3 regions of the Citrobacter sp. Igbk 17 genome follow, and region 1 is predicted to be linked to each of the others. Evidence: predicted binding sites of a transcription regulator. Region 1 holds the regulator's gene; each other region holds the start of a gene.

Region 1 (3,194 bases):
TCGGTCGTTCGTTCAATGGACGATTATATCAATTACATTACGCCGCAGTTTTCCCGCACGCATATTAACTTCCAGCGAGTGCCCACCGTCGACACCTCCAACCCCTTTGCGGCAAAGAGTATTCCGTCACTGGATGAGAGCTTTGTAGTGATTCATTTTCGTAATCTGGAAGGCATCGATTATCCCTGGCTGCTGGCTATGCTGCAGGGTTCATTCATTTCCCATATCAATACATTAGTCGTGCCGGGCGGCAAGATGGGGCTGGCGATGGAATTGATCATGCTGCCATTGGTGCAGAGGCTGATGGAAGGTAAAAAGATAGAGTGATGTATGGGATGTGCCCGATGGCGCTACGCTTATCGGGCCTACGAGTCGGTATCGTTATGTAGGCCGGATAAGGCTACGCCGCCATCCGGCATCATATGTTAAGCAGCAATCACTTCGTAGGAATGGGTGATATTCACCGCTTTTTCCAGCATCAACGCCACGGAGCAATATTTCTCAGCAGAAAGATCAACCGCCCGAGACACAGACGCATCTTTCAGGTCGCGCCCCGTCACGATGAAATGCAGATTGATGTGGGTAAACAGACGCGGTGCTTCTTCACGGCGCTCAGAGGTGAGCTTCACTTCGCAGTTGGTGACATCCTGGCGTCCCTTTTGCAGAATGGACACGACATCAATGGCGCTACACCCCCCTGCCGCCATTAATACCATCTCCATCGGGCTCGGCGCTTTATCACCAGAGTTACCGTCCATCAAAATTTGGTGGCCTGAGGCGGACTCACCGAGGAAGGTTAACCCCTCAACCCACTTTACACGCGCTTGCATATTTCGTAACTCCAATGTTTCAATTTTCCTGACAGATTACGCGTACATAACAATTCTCGCAATGGAAGGCGACCTGCGTCATGCTGAAGCGAGACACCAGGAGACACACGGCGAAAGCTATGCTAAAACAGTCGGGATGCTACAGTAATACATTGACGTACTGCATGTATGCAGAGGACATCACATTACAGGCTGCAATCTATTTTTAGCAGCCCCCTTCCCAGGTAGCGGGAAGCACATTTTTGCAACCCCAGAGACAGCGTCGTGTTCTGGCTCTGGAGACAGCTTATAACAGAGGATAACCGCGCATGGTGCTTGGCAAACCGCAAACAGACCCGACTCTCGAATGGTTCTTGTCTCATTGCCATATTCATAAGTACCCATCGAAGAGCACGCTGATTCACCAGGGTGAAAAAGCGGAAACGTTGTATTACATCGTTAAAGGCTCAGTGGCAGTGCTGATCAAAGATGAAGAAGGGAAAGAAATGATCCTCTCTTATCTGAATCAGGGCGATTTTATTGGTGAATTAGGCCTCTTCGAAGAAGGCCAGGAACGTAGCGCCTGGGTACGTGCCAAAACCGCATGTGAAGTCGCTGAAATTTCCTACAAAAAATTTCGCCAATTAATCCAGGTCAACCCAGATATTCTGATGCGCCTGTCTTCTCAGATGGCTCGTCGTCTGCAGGTAACGTCTGAAAAAGTGGGCAACCTTGCCTTCCTCGACGTAACCGGTCGTATCGCCCAGACTCTGCTGAATCTGGCGAAACAGCCTGACGCGATGACCCACCCGGATGGCATGCAGATTAAAATCACCCGTCAGGAAATTGGCCAGATCGTTGGCTGTTCCCGTGAAACCGTTGGTCGTATCCTGAAGATGCTGGAAGATCAGAACCTGATCTCCGCACATGGTAAGACCATCGTCGTCTACGGCACGCGTTAATCCCATCGACATGGCGTGTTACGTAGTAATGCGCCATTTTTGTTTGCTCCGATGTGGCGAAGACTGATTTATCACCCCGAGATCAACTACGCACTACGACAGACGCTGGTGCTATGTTTACCTGTGGCTGTCGGTCTTATCATTGGTCAGCTTCATCTGGGACTGTTGTTCTCCCTCGTCCCTGCCTGTTGCAATATTGCGGGTCTTGATACCCCACATAAGCGCTTTTTCAAACGCTTAGTGATTGGCGCGTCGCTGTTTGCCGGCTGCAGCCTGATAATGCAGTTACTGCTGGCACAGACTATACCGCTGCCGCTGATCCTCACCGGCCTGACGCTGATTCTCGGTGTGACTGCTGAGCTAAGCCCGTTGCATGCACGACTTCTGCCCGCCTCACTGATCGCGGCGATTTTCACACTGAGTCTGGCCGGGAACATGCCCGTCTGGGAGCCATTGCTGATCTACGCGCTGGGGACAGTATGGTACGGCCTGTTTAACTGGTTCTGGTTCTGGATGTGGCGTGAACAACCGCTGCGCGAATCACTCAGTTTGTTGTACCGCGAATTAGCCGATTACTGTGAGGCTAAATACAGCATGTTGACCCAGCATGCCGATCCCGAAAAAGCGCTACCCCCCCTGCTGGTCCGTCAACAGAAAGCCGTGGATCTGATTACCCAGTGCTACCAGCAAATGCACATGCTGTCGGCACATCACAATAATGAATACAAACGCTTGCTACGTGTTTTCCAGGAAGCGCTGGATTTACAGGAGCATATTTCCGTTAGCCTGCACCAGCCCGAAGAAGTGCAAAAGCTGGTCGAGCGTAGTCATGCTGAACAGGTGATTCGCTGGAATGCTCGCACCGTTGCGGAACGTCTACGCGTACTGGCCGATGACATTTTGTATCACCGCTTACCGACGCGTTTTTCGATGGAAAAGCAGATCGGCACCCTGGAGAAGATTGCCCGGCAGCACCCGGATAATCCGGTGGGACAATTTTGCTACTGGCATTTCAGCCGCATTGCCCGCGTGCTGCGTACCCAACGCCCACTGTATGCCCGGGATTTGATGGCTGATAAACAGCGTCGATTACCGTTAATTCCTGCACTGAAAAACTATTTGTCGTTGAAATCTCCGGCGCTGCGTAACGCCGGACGCATCAGCGTCATGTTGAGTATCGCAAGCCTAATGGGTAGCGCTTTACACCTGCCAAAACCTTACTGGATCCTGATGACGATACTGTTCGTCACGCAAAATGGCTACGGCGCAACCCGGGTGCGTATTTTACACCGCTCGGTGGGCACGCTTGTCGGACTGGTCATTGCCGGCGTCACGTTGCACTTTCATATTCCTGAGGGTTTTACGCTGGCAGCTATGCTGCTGATAACCCTGGTTAGCTATCTGATCATCCGTAAAAACTACG
Region 2 (3,194 bases), on a different contig from region 1:
CGCTCAAAATGGCTGCCACCACCGATACCATATCCACGTCGCCCTGCAAGTGTGCGCCTTCGTGGAAGGTTTTCGGGTTTTCTTCACGGCAGGTTGAACGCAAGTGTGTGAAGTGAATACGATCGCCAAAGGTCTCAATCATTTTTACCAGATCGTTATCGGCGCGCACGCCGTACGAGCCGGTACACATGGTGAAACCATTATTGATGCTATCTACCGTTTCTTTCAGCCATTGCATATCTTCAATGGTCGACACGATACGTGGCAGACCGAGGATTGGCCGTGGCGGATCATCAGGATGCACTGCCAGACGTACGCCAACTTCCTCGGCAACAGGCACAATCGCCCGCAGGAATACAGCCATGTTATTGCGCAGTTCGTCTTTGCTGATCCCATCATATTCCGCCAGGCGCGCGCGGAACTGATCCAGCGTATAACCTTCTTCGGCACCCGGCAGACCAGCAATAATGTTGCGGGTCAGCTTTTCAATGTCGGCAGCGGTCATTGCATTGAAATAATCCAGCGCCTGACGCTGCTCTTCAGCGGTGTAATCGGCTTCGGCCCCCGGACGTTGCAGAATGTGCAATTCAAAAGCCGCAAACGCAATCTGGTCGAAACGCAGCGCTTTGGACCCATCCGGTAGCTGATATTCAAGGTCGGTACGCGTCCAGTCCAGGATCGGCATGAAGTTGTAGCACACGGTATCAATGCCGCAGGTCGCCAGGTTTCGAATACTTTGCTGGTAGTTTGCAATCCACATCTGATATTGGCCGGACTGTGTTTTGATGTCTTCGTGGACAGGGATACTTTCCACCACCGACCAGGTCAGCCCTTTTTCGGCCAGAATCGCCTGGCGCTTTTGAATTTCTTCTACGGGCCACACTTCACCGTTTGGAATGTGGTGCAAGGCGGTCACAACACCCGTTGCGCCAGCCTGACGCACATCATCAAGCGATACTGGATCGTTTGGTCCGTACCAACGCCAGGTTTGTTCCATTGCTTCACCTCACAAGTTGTTATACCAAATTAAACGACTTTTATGACGACTACCATACAGGCATCCGGTATACGATCAACACATCGCCCATCATTGATTGATCCAGCTCACATTACCCGGATAAATGAGGCACACCAATTCAATTTGTTGTCATATAACTTTATACTGCCATTGTTAATTAATGGTTAATCAGGTGTATTTAATGAAGACTATTGCCTCAGCATCTCTTGCGGAAAATGTCGTAATGCCTCAGTACGATCGCCAACAGCTAAAAACGCGGATCGTACATTTTGGTTTCGGTGCATTTCATCGTGCCCATCAGGCGTTATTGACCGACCGGGTGCTAAATTCGCAGGGCGGAGACTGGGGGATTTGTGAGATCAGCCTGTTCAGCGGCGACCGGTTGATGAGCCAGCTACGCGAGCAGGATCATTTATTTACCGTGCTGGAAAAAGGTGCGGCCGGTAACCAGCCAATTATCGTCGGGGCCGTCAACGAGTGCCTGAATGCAAAACTGGATTCGCTGGCTGCTATTATTGAGAAATTCTGCGAGCCTCAGGTCGCGATTGTCTCGTTAACCATTACGGAAAAAGGCTACTGTATCGATCCTGCCACCGGGTCACTCGATATCACTAACCCGCGTATTATTCACGATCTGCAAGTACCGGATGAACCCCACTCTGCACCGGGTATTATTGTTGAGGCACTGCACCGCCGACGTCAACGTGGGCTGCAACCGTTTACTGTCCTCTCCTGTGATAACATCCCGGACAATGGTCATGTGGTAAAAAACGCCGTACTGGGAATGGCGGAGAAACGCTCGCCTGAACTGGCTAACTGGATTCGGGAGCACGTCAGTTTCCCGGGAACCATGGTAGACCGGATTGTCCCGGCAGCGACTGAAGAATCACTGGATGAAATTGCCCGCGAATTAGGCGTGGCAGACCCTTGCGCAATCAGCTGCGAGCCGTTTATTCAGTGGGTCATTGAAGACCATTTTGTCAGCGGCCGTCCGCAATGGGAAACGGCCGGTGTACAGATGGTTGATGACGTTTTGCCGTGGGAGCAAATGAAGCTACGGATGCTGAACGGTAGCCATTCGTTTCTCGCTTACCTCGGTTATCTGGCGGGATTCCAGCATATCAGCGACTGTATGCAGGACCGCGCATTTCGCGAAGCGGCTCACCGCCTGATGCTCAGCGAACAAGCCCCGACGCTGCGCATCACCAATGTCGATTTAGACCAGTATGCCGACAGCCTGCTGGAACGCTTTGCCAATCCGGCGCTAAAACATAAAACCTGGCAAATCGCGATGGATGGCAGCCAAAAATTACCCCAACGAATGCTGGACGGGATTCGCGTTCATTTAGCACGTCAAAGCGAGTGGCCGCTGCTGGCACTCGGCATTGCGGGCTGGATGCGCTACGTAAGCGGAATTGATGATTCAGGTGCAATTATTGATATTCGTGACCCGATGAGTGACAAAATCCGCACTATCGTCGAACAGAGTACGGAATCAGAACGCGTCAGCGCGCTGCTTTCACTGCATGAAATCTTCGACACAGACCTCGCACAGAACCCACAATTCGTCGATACCGTGGAACGAGCCTGGCAACGTATCGCCCAGTACGGTGCACATCAGGCTGTCATCGAGACGTTAAAAAGTTAACGATTTCTGCCATTAAACAGGACGAAGTTCGTCTTCGTCCTCTCTGCCCTTCTCTTTTCCCCCGTTTTTCGCCAGGATTGTTAAAAGCCATTACGGTAATTTATGATTCTGGAGTAAACGTGACTAAAACCAATCTCATCACGGGTTTTCTCGGCAGTGGCAAAACCACCTCTATTCTTCATCTATTGGCCAACAAAGACCCCGCAGAGAAGTGGGCCGTTCTGGTCAATGAGTTTGGCGAAGTGGGTATCGACGGCGCACTGCTCGCTGATAGCGGCGCATTGCTCAAAGAGATCCCCGGTGGCTGTATGTGCTGCGTTAATGGTTTGCCCATGCAGGTTGGCCTCAATACGCTGTTACGTCAGGGAAAACCGGATCGGCTGCTGATTGAGCCCACCGGTCTCGGACATCCCAAACAGATTCTGGATTTACTGACCGCGCCGGTTTACGAACCGTGGATCGACTTGCGCGCAACGATTTGTATCCTGGATCCTCGCCTGTTGCTGGATGAGAAAAGCGTAGCGAATG
Region 3 (3,194 bases), on a different contig from region 1:
CAATCAGTCGGGATGAATGGAAATCAGAAGCTGAGAGGTTAATTGAGATATAAATCTGGGGATGCGCAGAAAGAAAATACCCTAAATCATTGAACACTTCTTCGACCACGTAATCCGTGATCCTTTCAATCATGCCTTCTTTTTCAGCCAGCGGAATAAATTCCGTCGGGCTCATGACCTCACCTTTGCAACCTGGCCAACGCATCAGCGCTTCGGCCCCCACACATTGACCATTCTTGATATCGATGATCGGCTGGTAATGCAGGCGTAGCTGGCGCTTTTCCAGTGCACGTCTTAGCAAACGACGAGGGGAATGGTACTGCTGGCGCGTGCGCCACCACATCAACAGCATCAGAATGCTGCAGATCACTCCAAAGGGGACCGTTAGTGCGGCTTCGTGATAGAAATTTTGATGGACGCGATCGCTGGTAGTCGAAACAATAATCGCGATCGGGCGCTTCTCAGAACGAACGATGGTATAGAACCGATCGTCCAGTTGGAAGGTAGAGGCTTTACCGCGCACCAGTGGCAGAAATTGCTTAACATGCGCCTGATTGCTGGCGGAGAAGAAAGTATCCGTTATCGTGTCATAGACGCCCCACAATAGGCCAGGGTCATCTGACATGACTTCGCTGTAAGATAATGGGTTAATGACTACGACGTAGTTTCCTCTTTGCATATACGTCATGTTGTAGCCAGAGAAAAAAGGCGTATCGCGATAGTAATAGATCGAAACGTCCGGCGTACGTTTATAGTCAGCGGTTGGCATAATATAGGGAACTGACGGCGCCATCGACGTAGAGCACAAAAAATGATCAGCTTGTGCATAAATTAGCTCGCTGATATATAAACGCCCGCGAATAATATTCAGCATACTTTTCTGATGTGCAGGGGTACACATCTTGCCCTGATACAGTTGAGCCATATCACGCGCTAAATCGGCTTGCTGGATCACCAGTTCCGTTTTATTTAACACCAGTTGAGCAAAAGAGCGGAGTTGAGTGCGGGTTTCGGACATCGCCCGGATATGAGCAAACCATAGCGCCAGCACCACGGGGAGCAATACCACCGTGAGCGTGCCGAGGAGCTTCAGCATCTTGCTTTGCGCACTGAGATTCATGTCAGCCCTATTTCCCTGTTTCGTATATGCCAGTACCCATCAAGGCAGGATGCTATAAACACCAGCTGGTTAAGTTGCATGAATCTATCAACATTATCAACAGACGTCTCTATGTAAAAGTCTGATAATAGTGGATGATGATATTATTTTCCCGTAAGGCAAACTTAAAGTTACGCTTATTTTGCAACATCATTATCAAGAAGGAGTAATGTTTTACACGCGTTATACTGACGGCACGTATAAAACACATTAACTTTTTTAACGATTAATTTCGGATAAAGAAAACAAGCAACATGAATGCATCTTACATAACGCATAATTTATTATTCGTTTATGAACCCAAATAACCACACAACAACAATGGGTAATGGCAGGCAAAAATAACGTCAGATACTGGTGAACAAACGAGCGGTTGTGATATAGTTCACAGAATTAATGTAACAGAAACATTGTTTCATTCATGTTATTGCCCGTCGATAGCCAGAGTACCACACCCTCTGTGAACACCCCCGCGCTGTCCTGGGCATCAAGACTTTCTGAGGACGTTTTTCATGGCAACAATAACAACTGGCGTGGTTCTTCTGCGGTGGCAACTGCTCAGCGCAGTACTGATGTTTTTAGCCAGTACGCTCAATATTCGTTTTCGTAAATCAGATTATGTTGGACTGGCCGTTATCAGTAGCGGTTTAGGGCTTGTTTTTGCCTGCTGGTTTGCAACCGGATTACTCGGTATCACCCTGGTAGATGTATCCACTATCTGGAATAACATCGAATCCGTGATGCTCGACGTGATGAGCCATACTCCGCCAGACTGGCCGATGGTGTTGAACTGATAACAGAAAGGAATGGGGTTACCCCGACACTGGGGCAACCCTGATCAACGAAATAAAGCAGAGGGATTAGAACGGAATATCGTCGTCGAAATCCATCGGCGGTTCGTTAGACGGTGCTGCCGGAGCGGATTGCTGCGGGCGAGACTGTGCGCCACCGCTGAACTGGTTGCCGCCTTGTGGCTGCTGAGGCTGACCCCAACCACCCTGCTGCTGACCACCACCTGCCGGTGCGCCGCCGCCCTGACGACCACCCAGCATTTGCATGGTGCCGCCAACGTTAACAACGACTTCAGTGGTGTATTTTTCTACGCCGGATTGATCGGTCCATTTGCGAGTACGCAGTTGGCCTTCAATATAGACCTGAGAACCTTTACGCAGATATTCGCTGGCGACTTCCGCCAGTTTGCCGAACAGCACAACACGGTGCCACTCAGTCTGCTCTTTCATTTCGCCGGTCGCTTTATCACGCCAGGATTCGGAAGTAGCCAGCGTAATGTTGGCAACTGCGCCACCATTCGGCATATAGCGTACTTCCGGGTCCTGGCCCAGATTACCGACGAGAATCACCTTGTTTACGCCTCTGCTGGCCATGATCGTGTCTCCTGAAAAACGTTACTGAATAAGTGTAAGCGCGGGATTGTAGCATTTCCAATAGCGCTTTTACTACGTTGCGAAGTTGATTCCAGTAAACAACCTCAGCCAGACATTGTTGCACAGACGCCTGTGTTTTGCATTCCAATACTGTATATCCATTCAGGTCAGGTTGTGTCATAATTAACCGTTTGTGATCGCCGGTAGCAACATGCAGCCAGGCAAAAAAGCGTTTAATCCGGGAAAGATGAATGGATAAGATCGAAGTTCGGGGCGCCCGCACCCATAATCTCAAAAACATCAACCTCGTCATCCCGCGCGACAAGCTGATTGTCGTCACCGGGCTTTCGGGCTCAGGCAAATCTTCGCTCGCTTTCGACACCTTGTATGCCGAAGGGCAGCGTCGTTACGTTGAATCCCTTTCCGCGTACGCACGTCAGTTTCTGTCGCTGATGGAAAAACCGGACGTCGACCACATTGAGGGGCTCTCTCCCGCCATCTCAATCGAGCAGAAATCGACGTCGCATAACCCGCGATCCACGGTTGGGACAATTACCGAAATTCACGATTATCTGCGCCTGCTGTATGCCCGCGTTGGCGAGCCACGCTGCCCGGATCACGACGTGCCGCTGGCGGCGCAAACGGTCAGC

The links. The regulator CRP, encoded in region 1, controls carbon source genes, mostly activating them, when cyclic AMP is high. The targets are predictions, from matches to a motif close to ATGTGANNNNNNTCACAT.
Region 2: NNO08_RS09505 (mannitol dehydrogenase family protein) is a predicted target of CRP. The motif match lies at 1,093-1,110, and genes of this name have one in related genera.
Region 3: NNO08_RS14205 (YjcB family protein) is a predicted target of CRP. The motif match lies at 1,533-1,550, and genes of this name have one in related genera.

What each region holds. Positions count from the first base shown of each region.
Region 1 is NZ_JANEWI010000051.1:11,392-14,585, reverse strand. Features, by position in the region: gene NNO08_RS21245 (phosphoribulokinase) at 1-327, shown strand, start outside; gene NNO08_RS21240 (OsmC family protein) at 426-830, opposite strand; gene crp (cAMP-activated global transcriptional regulator CRP) at 1,139-1,771, shown strand; gene NNO08_RS21230 (YccS/YhfK family putative transporter) at 1,823-3,194, shown strand, end outside.
Region 2 is NZ_JANEWI010000012.1:49,229-52,422, reverse strand. Features, by position in the region: gene uxuA (mannonate dehydratase) at 1-997, opposite strand, end outside; gene NNO08_RS09505 (mannitol dehydrogenase family protein) at 1,200-2,666, shown strand; gene NNO08_RS09500 (CobW family GTP-binding protein) at 2,786-3,194, shown strand, end outside.
Region 3 is NZ_JANEWI010000022.1:47,113-50,306, forward strand. Features, by position in the region: gene NNO08_RS14200 (EAL domain-containing protein) at 1-1,120, opposite strand, end outside; gene NNO08_RS14205 (YjcB family protein) at 1,672-1,953, shown strand; gene ssb1 (single-stranded DNA-binding protein SSB1) at 2,020-2,544, opposite strand; gene uvrA (excinuclease ABC subunit UvrA) at 2,796-3,194, shown strand, end outside.